Regions from separate parts of the Cronobacter dublinensis subsp. dublinensis LMG 23823 genome, predicted to be linked through region 1. Evidence: predicted binding sites of a transcription regulator. Region 1 holds the regulator's gene; the other holds the start of a gene.
What was found. The regulator CRP, encoded in region 1, controls carbon source genes, mostly activating them, when cyclic AMP is high. The targets are predictions, from matches to a motif close to ATGTGANNNNNNTCACAT.

Region 1 (5,087 bases):
GTTTCCTGCGTCAGCGAGGACTGCTCGCGCGCCAGCGTCGTTATCGCGTTGATGTGCTCGACGATAAACTGGCTGTGTGTCACCCACAGGCGCATATCCTCCAGATACTGGCTGTTAAAGCCCGGCTCCTGCATCGCCTGATTAAGCGAGTTATAGAGCGCGTTATGCGCCTGGTTGACGCGCATTCGCTGCCAGGCGAGCGGCGCGGGCTGCGGATCGTCGCTCAGGATCAGGCGCAGCGCCTCCTGGTCGGCTTCCAGCGCGTCGTGCGCATTCTGGCGCAACAGGCCGCTTTGCCACTGCGGCCAGAGCCAGACCATGCCCGCGAAGGCGATAAGACAGCCTGTCAGCGTGTCTATCAGGCGCGCCACGATGTACTGCTCGCCGTTGAGCGTCAGCAGTTGCAGCGAATAGACTGCCGTCACGGTGAAGCCAATCATCGCCCAGCCGTAATTACGCCGGATAATGAGATAGCTGATTAACGTCACCAGCAGCATGCCGAGCAGCGTATAGCCCTGCGGCACGTTCAGATGCAGCGTGATGCCCGCAATGATAAGCCCGGCGAGCGTGCCGCCCGCCCGGTGCAGAATGCGCACCCGCGTCGCGCCGTAGCCGTTTTGCGTAACAAAGAGCACCGTCATCAGGATCCAGTACGGCTTCGGCAGCTGAAACACGCTCGCCAGCAGGCCCGCCGCCGCGAGCATCACGCCAAGCCGCGCCGCCGTGCGCAGCGCCGCCGATTTGAACGACAGATAGCTTTTCAGCGCGGGCAGGAGCGGCAGGCGGCGCTGACCGTTGTCCATTAAATCGCGGGCATAAAGCGGGCGCTGGGTACGCAGCACACGGGCGATGCGGCTGAAATGGTATTCGCAAAACTGCCCGACCGGGTTGTCAGGGTGCTGGCGGGCGATTTTTGCGAGCGCCTCGATCTGCTTGTCCATCGTGAAGCGGCGCGAATAGCGGTGATAGAGGATATCGTCGGAGAGCGTGCGCAGGCGCGTCGCCACGGTTTGCGCCGTCCAGCGCAGCACCTCTTCAGCGTGGCTGCGCTCCACCAGCTTTTGCACTTCACCGGGTTGATGCAGCGAGACCGAGATATGCTCCTGGAGATCGAGCGCCACCTGAAAGGCGCGCAGCAGGCGCTTGTAGCCGTTCTGTCGGGTCGCGGCCAGCATCTGCAACTGCTGATAGCATTGGCTTATCTGATCCACCACTTTTTGCTGATGCACCAGCAGGGGCGGCAAGGCCTGCTCCGGGTCGGTATGGCGCGTCAGCAGGCTGTATTTAGCCTCGCAGTAGTCGGCGAGGCTTTGATAAATCAGGCTTAACGACTCGCGCAGTGGCTGTTCGCGCCATAGCCAGAACCAGAAGCCGTTAAACGCGCCATACCAGAGCGTGCCGAGAACATAGAGCAGCATCGGCTGCCAGACGGGCATATTCCCGGCGAGGCTTAACGTGAAAATCGCCGCGATAAGCGATGCGGGCAACAGGCGTGCATGCAGCGGGCTGATTTCCGCTGTCACGCCGAGCAGCAGCGCCAGCATCAGCAGAATGAGCGGCAGCGGCACCGCCTGCAACAGCAGAAACTGCACGGCGAGGCTGCTTAACGCAAACAGCGACGCGCCGATGATGAGCCGTTTGAAGAAGCGTTTATGCGGGGTATCGAGACCGGCAATGTTGCAGCACGCGGGCACCAGCGAGAACAACAGCCCCTGTTGTAAGTGACCCAGCAGCAATCCCACTGCGACCGGCAGGCTTAAGATCAGCGTTTGCCGCAAAGCGTAATTGATTTCAGGGTGATAGATAAGACGACGCCACATAGGGGAGAAGTATAGAAACAAAAACGGCGTGTTACCGAAGCGACACGCCGTTTTTTTCAGGAACCTTAGCGGGTTCCGTAAACCACGATGGTTTTTCCGTGCGCGGAGATCAGGTTCTGATCTTCAAGCATCTTCAGGATACGGCCCACGGTTTCGCGGGAGCAGCCCACGATCTGGCCGATTTCCTGACGGGTGATTTTGATCTGCATGCCGTCCGGGTGAGTCATGGCGTCCGGCTGTTTGGCGAGATTCAGCAGCGTCTGCGCGATGCGGCCCGTCACGTCGAGGAACGCCAGGTTACCGACTTTTTCAGAGGTGACCTGCAGGCGACGCGCCATCTGCGAAGAGAGACGCATCAGAATATCCGGGTTTACCTGAATCAGCTGACGGAATTTTTTGTAAGAGATCTCAGCCACTTCACAGGCAGTTTTAGCGCGAACCCAGGCGCTGCGCTCCTGACCTTCCTCGAACAAACCCAGTTCGCCGATGAAGTCTCCCTGGTTCAGGTACGAGAGGATCATCTCCTTGCCCTCTTCATCTTTGATCAGCACTGCCACTGAGCCTTTGACGATGTAGTACAGCGTCTCCGCTTTTTCACCCTGGTGAATCAGCGTGCTCTTAGATGGATACTTATGAATGTGGCAATGAGACAAGAACCATTCAAGAGTCGGGTCTGTTTGCGGTTTGCCAAGCACCATGCGCGGTTATCCTCTGTTTTAAACTGGCTCCAAAGACAGGGCGCGTAACCCCTGTCTGGCTTTGCAATCATCATCTTCCCGCATCCAGGGAAGTTGGCTGTCCGTGGACGTCGCAGCCGATAAATTGTCTCTCCTCTGCATACATGCGTAACATCAATGTATCGCCGCTGCATCCAGACTGTTTTAGCATAGCTTTTCACAGGTGTCTCCTGTTGTCTCGTTTCAGCTTGACGCAGGTCGCCTTCCGTTGCCTCTTATGACGGGGCCGAGTAATCTGTCAGTAAAATGAATAGCCTGGAGCGATTATCATGCACGCACGAGTGAAATGGGTGGAAGGCTTAACCTTCCTGGGCGAGTCGGCGTCAGGGCACCAGATCCTGATGGATGGCAACTCCGGCGACAAAGCGCCGAGCCCGATGGAAATGGTGCTGATGGCCGCCGGCGGCTGCAGCGCGATCGACGTGGTCTCTATTCTGCAAAAAGGCCGTCACGACGTGACCGACTGCGAAGTGAAGCTCACCTCCGAGCGTCGCGAAGAGGCGCCGCGCCTGTTTACGCATATCAACCTGCATTTCGTTGTGACGGGTAAAGAGTTGAAAGATGCGGCGGTTGCGCGTGCGGTAGACCTGTCGGCGGAGAAGTATTGTTCGGTCGCCTTGATGCTTGGCAAGGGCGTGAATATTACCCATTCGTACGAAGTGACAGAAGGGTAAGCGTGTGACGGCGGGCGGCGCTGCGCTGACCCGCCCAACGGCTTATCGATACGGCGTTACTGTATCTCCTTGCCTTCCATCAGTCGCTGCACCAGCGGCAGCATGATGAGTTCCATCGCCAGCCCCATTTTGCCGCCCGGCACCACCAGCGTATTGATGTGCGAAATAAACGAGCCCTGCAACATCGCGAGCAGCCAGGGGTAATCGATATTGTCCAGGTTGCGGAAATGGATAACCACGAAGCTTTCGTCGAGCGACGGAATGCTTTTGGCGGCGAACGGGTTAGAGGTGTCCACCGTTGGCACGCGCTGGAAGTTGATATGCGTGCGCGAGAACTGCGGCGTGATGTAGTTGATGTAATCCTCCATCGAACGCACCACGGAGTCCATCACCGCCTCGCGGGAATGCCCGCGCTCGCTGGTATCGCGGATCATTTTCTGGATCCACTCCAGGTTGACGATAGGCACCACGCCCACCAGTAAATCGACATGCTTCGCCACGTCGTTCTGCGGCGTCACCACGCCGCCGTGCAGGCCTTCATAAAACAGCACGTCGGTCGGTTCCGGCAGCGGCTGCCAGGGCGTAAAGGTGCCCGGCACCTGGTTCCAGGGCACGGCTTCATCGTAGGTGTGCAGATATTTGCGCGACTGCCCTTTGCCGGTCAGGCCGTATTCCACAAAGGTTTGCTCCAGCAGGCCGAAATCATTCGCCTCCGGGCCGAAATAGCTGATATGGCGGCCCAGATCGCGCGCCTTGCGAATTGCCATGTCCATTTCCGGGCGCGTATAACGGTGAAAGCTGTCGCCTTCCACTTCGGCGGCGTGAAGATTCAGCTGGGCGAAGATTTTACGAAACGCGAGGCTGGTGGTCGTGGTGCCCGCGCCGCTGGAGCCCGTGACGGCGATAACCGGATGTTTGGCAGACATAGCGAGACAACTCCCTGAAGCGGCGGGGCAAGGCTCCGCCTGGCAACGTTAACCGCGAAACTGCGAGCGCGGCATGATATTGACCGTTTCGTGCAGTTCAGACCACACCAGAACGGCTTCGCCGCTTTGCAACTGACGCCGTACATCGGCGACCTTTTGCTCAAGCGAGCGTTCATGTTCACCATAATCGGTGCCTTCGCGCAAGACGAAGGCTTCAATCAGGCGCTCCAGCGTGTCGGGCGCGATGTCTTGCCAGGGAATGATCATTTATCGGTCCAGATAAGGGGTTAACCAGTCAGGAATGCGCTGCTCAAGCCACATTTTCGGCTGACGCAGCGTGCCGCCGACGAAGCCCACGTGACCGCCGTGCTCCGTCAGCTGATACTCAATATTAGCAGGCAGCGTGGTCGTGTCGGGGATCACATGATGATCCATAAACGGGTCATCTTTGGCGTGGATAATCAGCGTCGGACGAGTAATCGCCGCGAGCCGCGGCAGGGCGCTGCACTGCTGGTAATAATCGACGGCATCGCGGTAGCCGTGGATCTTCGAGGTGATGAGATCGTCGAAATCGCGAATGCGGCGCAGGCGTTTAAGCTGGGCGAGGTCGACGGGCAGCGTGCCAGGCCAGGCCTTCAGCTTGCGGGTCGCGTTGGCTTTCAGCAGGTTCAGCAGATAGAACTGATAAAAGCGCGAAAACCCTTTTTCCATATGATTGCAGCAGTGCTCCAGCATAAACGGCGCGGAAACAATGACCCCGGCGGTAAGCGGGAAGGCGGCGTCAATCTCCGCCATCAGGCAGCCGAGCATATTGCCGCCGAGCGAGTACCCGACCGCCGCTGTCGGCACCGTGCCGAAGCGTTCATCGAGCCAGCGCAGGAAAAAGGTGCCGTCTTCGGTTTCGCCTGAATGATAGATACGTCCCAATTT
Region 2 (5,087 bases), 930 kb from region 1:
GGCAACTTCGTGACCTACGAGCCGCCCGTCACGCCCGGCACGATCTTGCTCTGGCTGCTGCCCGCGCTGTTTGCCGCAGGCGGCGCGGGCGTAATTATTCGCCGCGCGCGTGGAGCCCGCCGGGAGCCTGCGCCGCTCGATGACGAAGAACAGCAGCGCCTGCGCGCGTTGCTCGATGAAAAAGGAAAACGCCCGTGAGCGCGATAATCATTTTTATCGTCGTCCTGCTGGCAGGCGTCGCGGCGCTGGTGTTCTGGCCGTGGCGCGACCGGCGCGCGGCCAATCGCGACGCGCTCAACCGGGCGCTCTACCATTCACGGCTGCGCGAACTCGACGACGAGCCGCCCGACGCCCGCGACGCGCTGGCGCTGGATCTGCAGCGCAGCCTGCTGGCGGATATCCCGGCAGGCCGCGCGCCAGACGCTGTCACCGCCGGGCGCGGGATGCTGCTGGCGGGCGCGCTGCTGGTGGCCGTGGTCAGCCTCGGGTTGTTTCTTTGTACCAACAGCCTGAAGGCAGTCGGCGAGTGGCAGGCGGCCACGCGCGAGACGCCGGGGCTTGTGGCGCGCGTCATGGATCCGCACGCCGCGCCGCTGAGCGTGGCTGAGCTGACGCGCCTTGGTCTCGGGCTGCGCACACGCTTGCAGGACGAGCCGCAGAACCGCGCGGGCTGGGCAATGCTCGGGCGCATCGGCAGGGTGCTGGATAACGCCGATACCGCAACCGGGGCCTTTAAACGCGCCTGGCAACTCGATTCGCAAAACATCGGGGCGCGGCTCGACTATGCTGAAGTGCTGGTGCGCTCAGCGCAGCCGACAGATATCGATGCGGGCGAGCAGATGCTCAAAGAGGTCGCCGCGCAGGCGCCGGGTAATCTGCGCGCGCCTGAGCTGCTGGCCCTGAGCGCGTTTCGCCAGCAGCGCTATGCGCAGGCGATCGCGTACTGGCAGACGATGCTTTCGCAGCTGCACGCGGGCGATCCGCGCCGGGCGGCCGTCGCGCGCGGCATTCAGCAGGCGAGGGTGGAGAGCGGCATGGACAACGCGAAACTGGCTGTTAAAATCACGCTCTCACCCGCAACCAAAAAAGCCTTGCCGAATAAAGGGATACTCTTTATCAGCGTGACGGATGGCGTATCAAACGTGCCGGTAGCGGTGAAAAAATTGCCGCTGGGCCATTTTCCGCTGACAATTACTCTGGATGACGCTGACGCCATGCTCCCCGAACGGGGGCTGGGGCAGGTGTCGCAAGGCATCGTGAAGGTACATCTTTCCCGGGACGGCAACGCCGCCGTGCAGCCCGGAGACTGGACAGGAGAGCGGCGTTTCACCACGCTCAGCCCGGCTTCGCCGGTGGACGTCCTGGTTGCGCCTTCGCCATCAGGAGCGGGTTAGTTACCATTTACAGGGAGACTGCTATGAACTTTCGCCTTACCGGGCTTGCGCTGGCGGCCACGCTTTTAGTGGGCTGCGCCAGCTCGTCAGACCCGCAGCAGGGGCGCTCCGACCCCTTCGAAGGGTTCAACCGCACCATGTATACCTTCAACTTTGAGGTGGTGGACCCTTATGTGCTGCGCCCGGTGGCTGTCGCCTGGCGCGACTATGTGCCGCAACCGGCGCGCAACGGACTGGGCAACTTCACCAGCAACCTTGAAGAACCCGCCTCGATGCTCAATAAATTTATCCAGGGCGACCCCTACCAGGGGATGGTGCATTTCACCCGTTTCTTCCTGAATACCCTGTTGGGGATGGGCGGCTTTATCGATGTGGCCGGTATGGCGAACCCGAAACTGCAGCGCGAAGAGCCGCACCGTTTCGGCAGTACGCTTGGCCGCTACGGCGTGGGTTATGGTCCGTATCTGCAACTGCCGTTCTACGGCAGCTTCACGCTGCGTGAGGATGTCGGCGATATGGCGGATACCACCTATCCGGTGCTCTCCTGGCTGACCTGGCCGCTGTCGCTCGGCAAATGGGCGGTGGAAGGCGTGGAAACTCGTGCGCAGTTGCTGGATTCTGACGGCCTGCTGCGCCAGTCGTCCGATCCTTACATCATGGTGCGCGAGGCGTATTTCCAGCGCCACGATTTCATCGCTAACGGCGGTAAGCTCAAGCCGAATGAAAACCCGAACGCGCAGGCGATTGAGGGTGACCTGAAAGATATCGATTCGGAATAAAATGGCCGGATGCGTTCATCCTGAAGGCAAATAAATAAAAGAAGGCGGGCATTCAGGCTCGCCTTCTTTATTTGTCGCACCATTAACACCGGCAATAAAAAAGGCGAGCCGCAGCCCGCCTCTTCATTAAGACGGTTATCAGAACCGGTAGTTAAAGTTCACGCCATAGAGCCAGGCTTTACCTTCAGATTTAAAGGTGTACGGGCCTTCGGTGAACTCCACGTGCTGACCGTGCATGTAAGACACACCGGCATCCACAGAGGCGTCTTCATTGAAGGCGTAGGTCGTACCGGCGCTCAGCCACAGGCGATCCTGGTCCGGAATAGAGATGGAGCGCTGCTGCGCGGGAACCGGGCTGTCATCAAAGGCGATACCGGTACGGAAGGTCCAGTTATCGTCCATGTAATAGGTGGTGCCGAGCGCGATACGGTACGCGTCTTTAAATTTCTCTTCTTTCTTGAACAGGGTGTCGCCGTTGCTGTTGGTGGCTTTCAGCTCCTGGAACTGGCTCCAGCTGGTATAAGTCAGGCTATAGTGCACGGCCCACTGCGGCGCGACGCGGTTATAACCGGAGACTTCCCACATTTCAGGCAGGTTCAGGGTCAGAGAACCGCCCGTGGTGCTGCCGCCGGTGCCGTAAGGCAAGCCCAGGCCGAGGGCGGCGTTGATCGGGTTAATAGCGGCAGGAAGGCTGCTCTTATAGTCGCCATCGAAGTCGATTTTTACTTCTGAGCGATAGGTCAGCGCGTAGCGGTTGTTTTTATCCAGCTCATACAGGATGCCCGCGTTCCAGCCAAAGCCCCACTCGTCGCCTTTCAGGTGTGCAATCTGGGTATCCCTGTTGATGCCGCCAGCCGCTGCGGCAATCTGCCCTGCGGTCTGGGGATCAATCTGACCAGACTGTACCAGCGCCGGAAGGCCGCCTGCGATGATTTGCGGCAGATCGCCCGCGTTACGTTCAATCTTCGCGCGCGCATAGACGGCATCGAAGCCCAGGCCGAAGCTCCAGTTGCTGTCGAGACGATACGCACCGCTGAGGTTCAGGTTCAGCGTTTCAAGGTCGGTTTTACCGCCTACAGAGCCCGCCGCGTAAGAGTCGCCATATTCTGTGGCGAGACCATAGTTGGAGGTGACGGAAGCGCCCCAGCCAAACTGCTCGTTAATCGGCGCCACAAAGTGCAGGTTCGGCACCCACGCGGTCGGCGCGATGTTATCGGCGTTCAAGCTGTTGCCCGCGCGGGAGCGACCAGAGACATTCACATCCGGGTCGACGAAAATCGCCCCGCCGGAGAAGGTCGGGCGGTCAAACATGGTGATCAGCGCCGGGTTACGGCTGACGTTGCCTGCGTCATCTGCAATAGCGCCTTCCCCGGAATAGGCGCGGCCCAGACCAGAAGAAGAGAATTCGTTTAACTGGAAACCTGCAGACCAGGCCTGAGAAGAGACGATTGCCACTGCGACTGCCAGAGCAGATTTGGTAAACAGGGTTTTCTGGCTCATGACCATAACCTCATCCATTATTTTTATTCAAATAGTGTTACGTGACGTAACAGGAGCGCGGAGTGTAGGGTCTGAGGTACGGCAGGGAAATCAGACCAGTGGCGAGAGTATAGGTCCGACCAGCAGATATGTTGCAAGTATGTTTATAAGTTTTTTCAATTGTGATCTAAGAAACGCGATCCGTTTAGCAAAATTGCGCGGTATGACCAGCCGTAAAGCTGGTGATTATTGCGTTAGATCATTTTTAAGTGTGATTTCGGTCACTTATGGGCGCAATCCGGAAGAACAGGTAGAGAGGGGACCGGGGCGGGCGTAAAATAAGCGTATCCCTTTCCAGTAAATACAGAGGAAATCACGATGACGAAATGCAGTGCTGATGAAACCCCGGTTTGCTGCTGTATTGATGTTGGCACCATTATCGATAATACCGACTGCGTGGCGTCCTACAGCCGCGTGTTCACAAGCCGCGCCGAGGCCGAAGAAACGCTCGCAGCGTTAACCGCCAGAGCGCGTGAAGTGGAGTCTGAGCCGTGCAAGATTACGCCGCGCTTTACGGAAGAAGCCGACGGCGTGCGTCTTGATATCGATTTTGTTTTCGCCTGCCAGGCCGAAACCGTTATTTTCCAGTTAAGTCTGCGTTAATCCCGCCTCTCACGCCCCGGTGCCGCCGGGGCGTATTTCTTGTTACGTAATTCGTGTTTTGCTTCGCACTTTTTCCTTTATGTGATTGGCTGAATGTAAAATTCTGGTTAAAACTGTTATCAGGTCAGACCACTTAATCATTATTTAGCCTTTTACAGGGGAACGTTATGAGTCAGGCATTACCGCTGGTCACCCGGCAGGGGGATCGTATTGCCATTGTCAGTGGGTTGCGCACCCCATTCGCCCGTCAGGCGACGGCGTACCACGGCGTTCCGGCGGTCGATCTCGGGAAAATGGTGGTCGGCGAACTGCTGGCCCGCAGTGAAATTCCGCCTGAGGTCATTGAACAGCTGGTGTTCGGCCAGGTGGTGCAGATGCCAGAGGCGCCAAACATCGCGCGTGAAATTGTGCTCGGCACCGGTATGAGCGTGCGCACCGACGCCTACAGCGTCAGCCGCGCCTGCGCCACCAGTTTCCAGGCGGTGGCGAACGTCGCCGAAAGCCTGATGGCGGGCACCATCCGCGCCGGGATCGCCGGCGGCGCCGACTCCTCTTCCGTTCTGCCCATTGGCGTGAGTAAAAAACTCGCGCGCATCCTGGTGGACGCCAACAAAGCCCGCACCACCGGGCAGCGTCTGAAACTCTTTTCACGCCTGAGGCTGCGCGACCTGCTGCCGGTGCCGCCCGCCGTAGCGGAATACTCCACCGGATTACGCATGGGCGACACCGCAGAACAGATGGCGAAAACGCACGGCATCACCCGCGAACAGCA

Region 2: a site for CRP is predicted at 3,922-3,939, ahead of AFK67_RS14450 (YfcZ/YiiS family protein). Genes of this name have one in related genera too.

The regions. Positions count from the first base shown of each region.
Region 1 is NZ_CP012266.1:4,077,418-4,082,504, reverse strand. Features, by position in the region: gene AFK67_RS18970 (YccS/YhfK family putative transporter) at 1-1,820, opposite strand, end outside; gene crp (cAMP-activated global transcriptional regulator CRP) at 1,886-2,518, opposite strand; gene AFK67_RS18960 (OsmC family protein) at 2,827-3,231, shown strand; gene AFK67_RS18955 (phosphoribulokinase) at 3,288-4,157, opposite strand; gene AFK67_RS18950 (YheU family protein) at 4,206-4,424, opposite strand; gene AFK67_RS18945 (hydrolase) at 4,425-5,087, opposite strand, start outside.
Region 2 is NZ_CP012266.1:3,150,466-3,155,552, reverse strand. Features, by position in the region: gene AFK67_RS14470 (cytochrome c-type biogenesis protein) at 1-198, shown strand, start outside; gene ccmI (c-type cytochrome biogenesis protein CcmI) at 195-1,394, shown strand; gene mlaA (phospholipid-binding lipoprotein MlaA) at 1,418-2,173, shown strand; gene fadL (long-chain fatty acid transporter FadL) at 2,312-3,673, opposite strand; gene AFK67_RS14450 (YfcZ/YiiS family protein) at 4,031-4,315, shown strand; gene fadI (acetyl-CoA C-acyltransferase FadI) at 4,483-5,087, shown strand, end outside.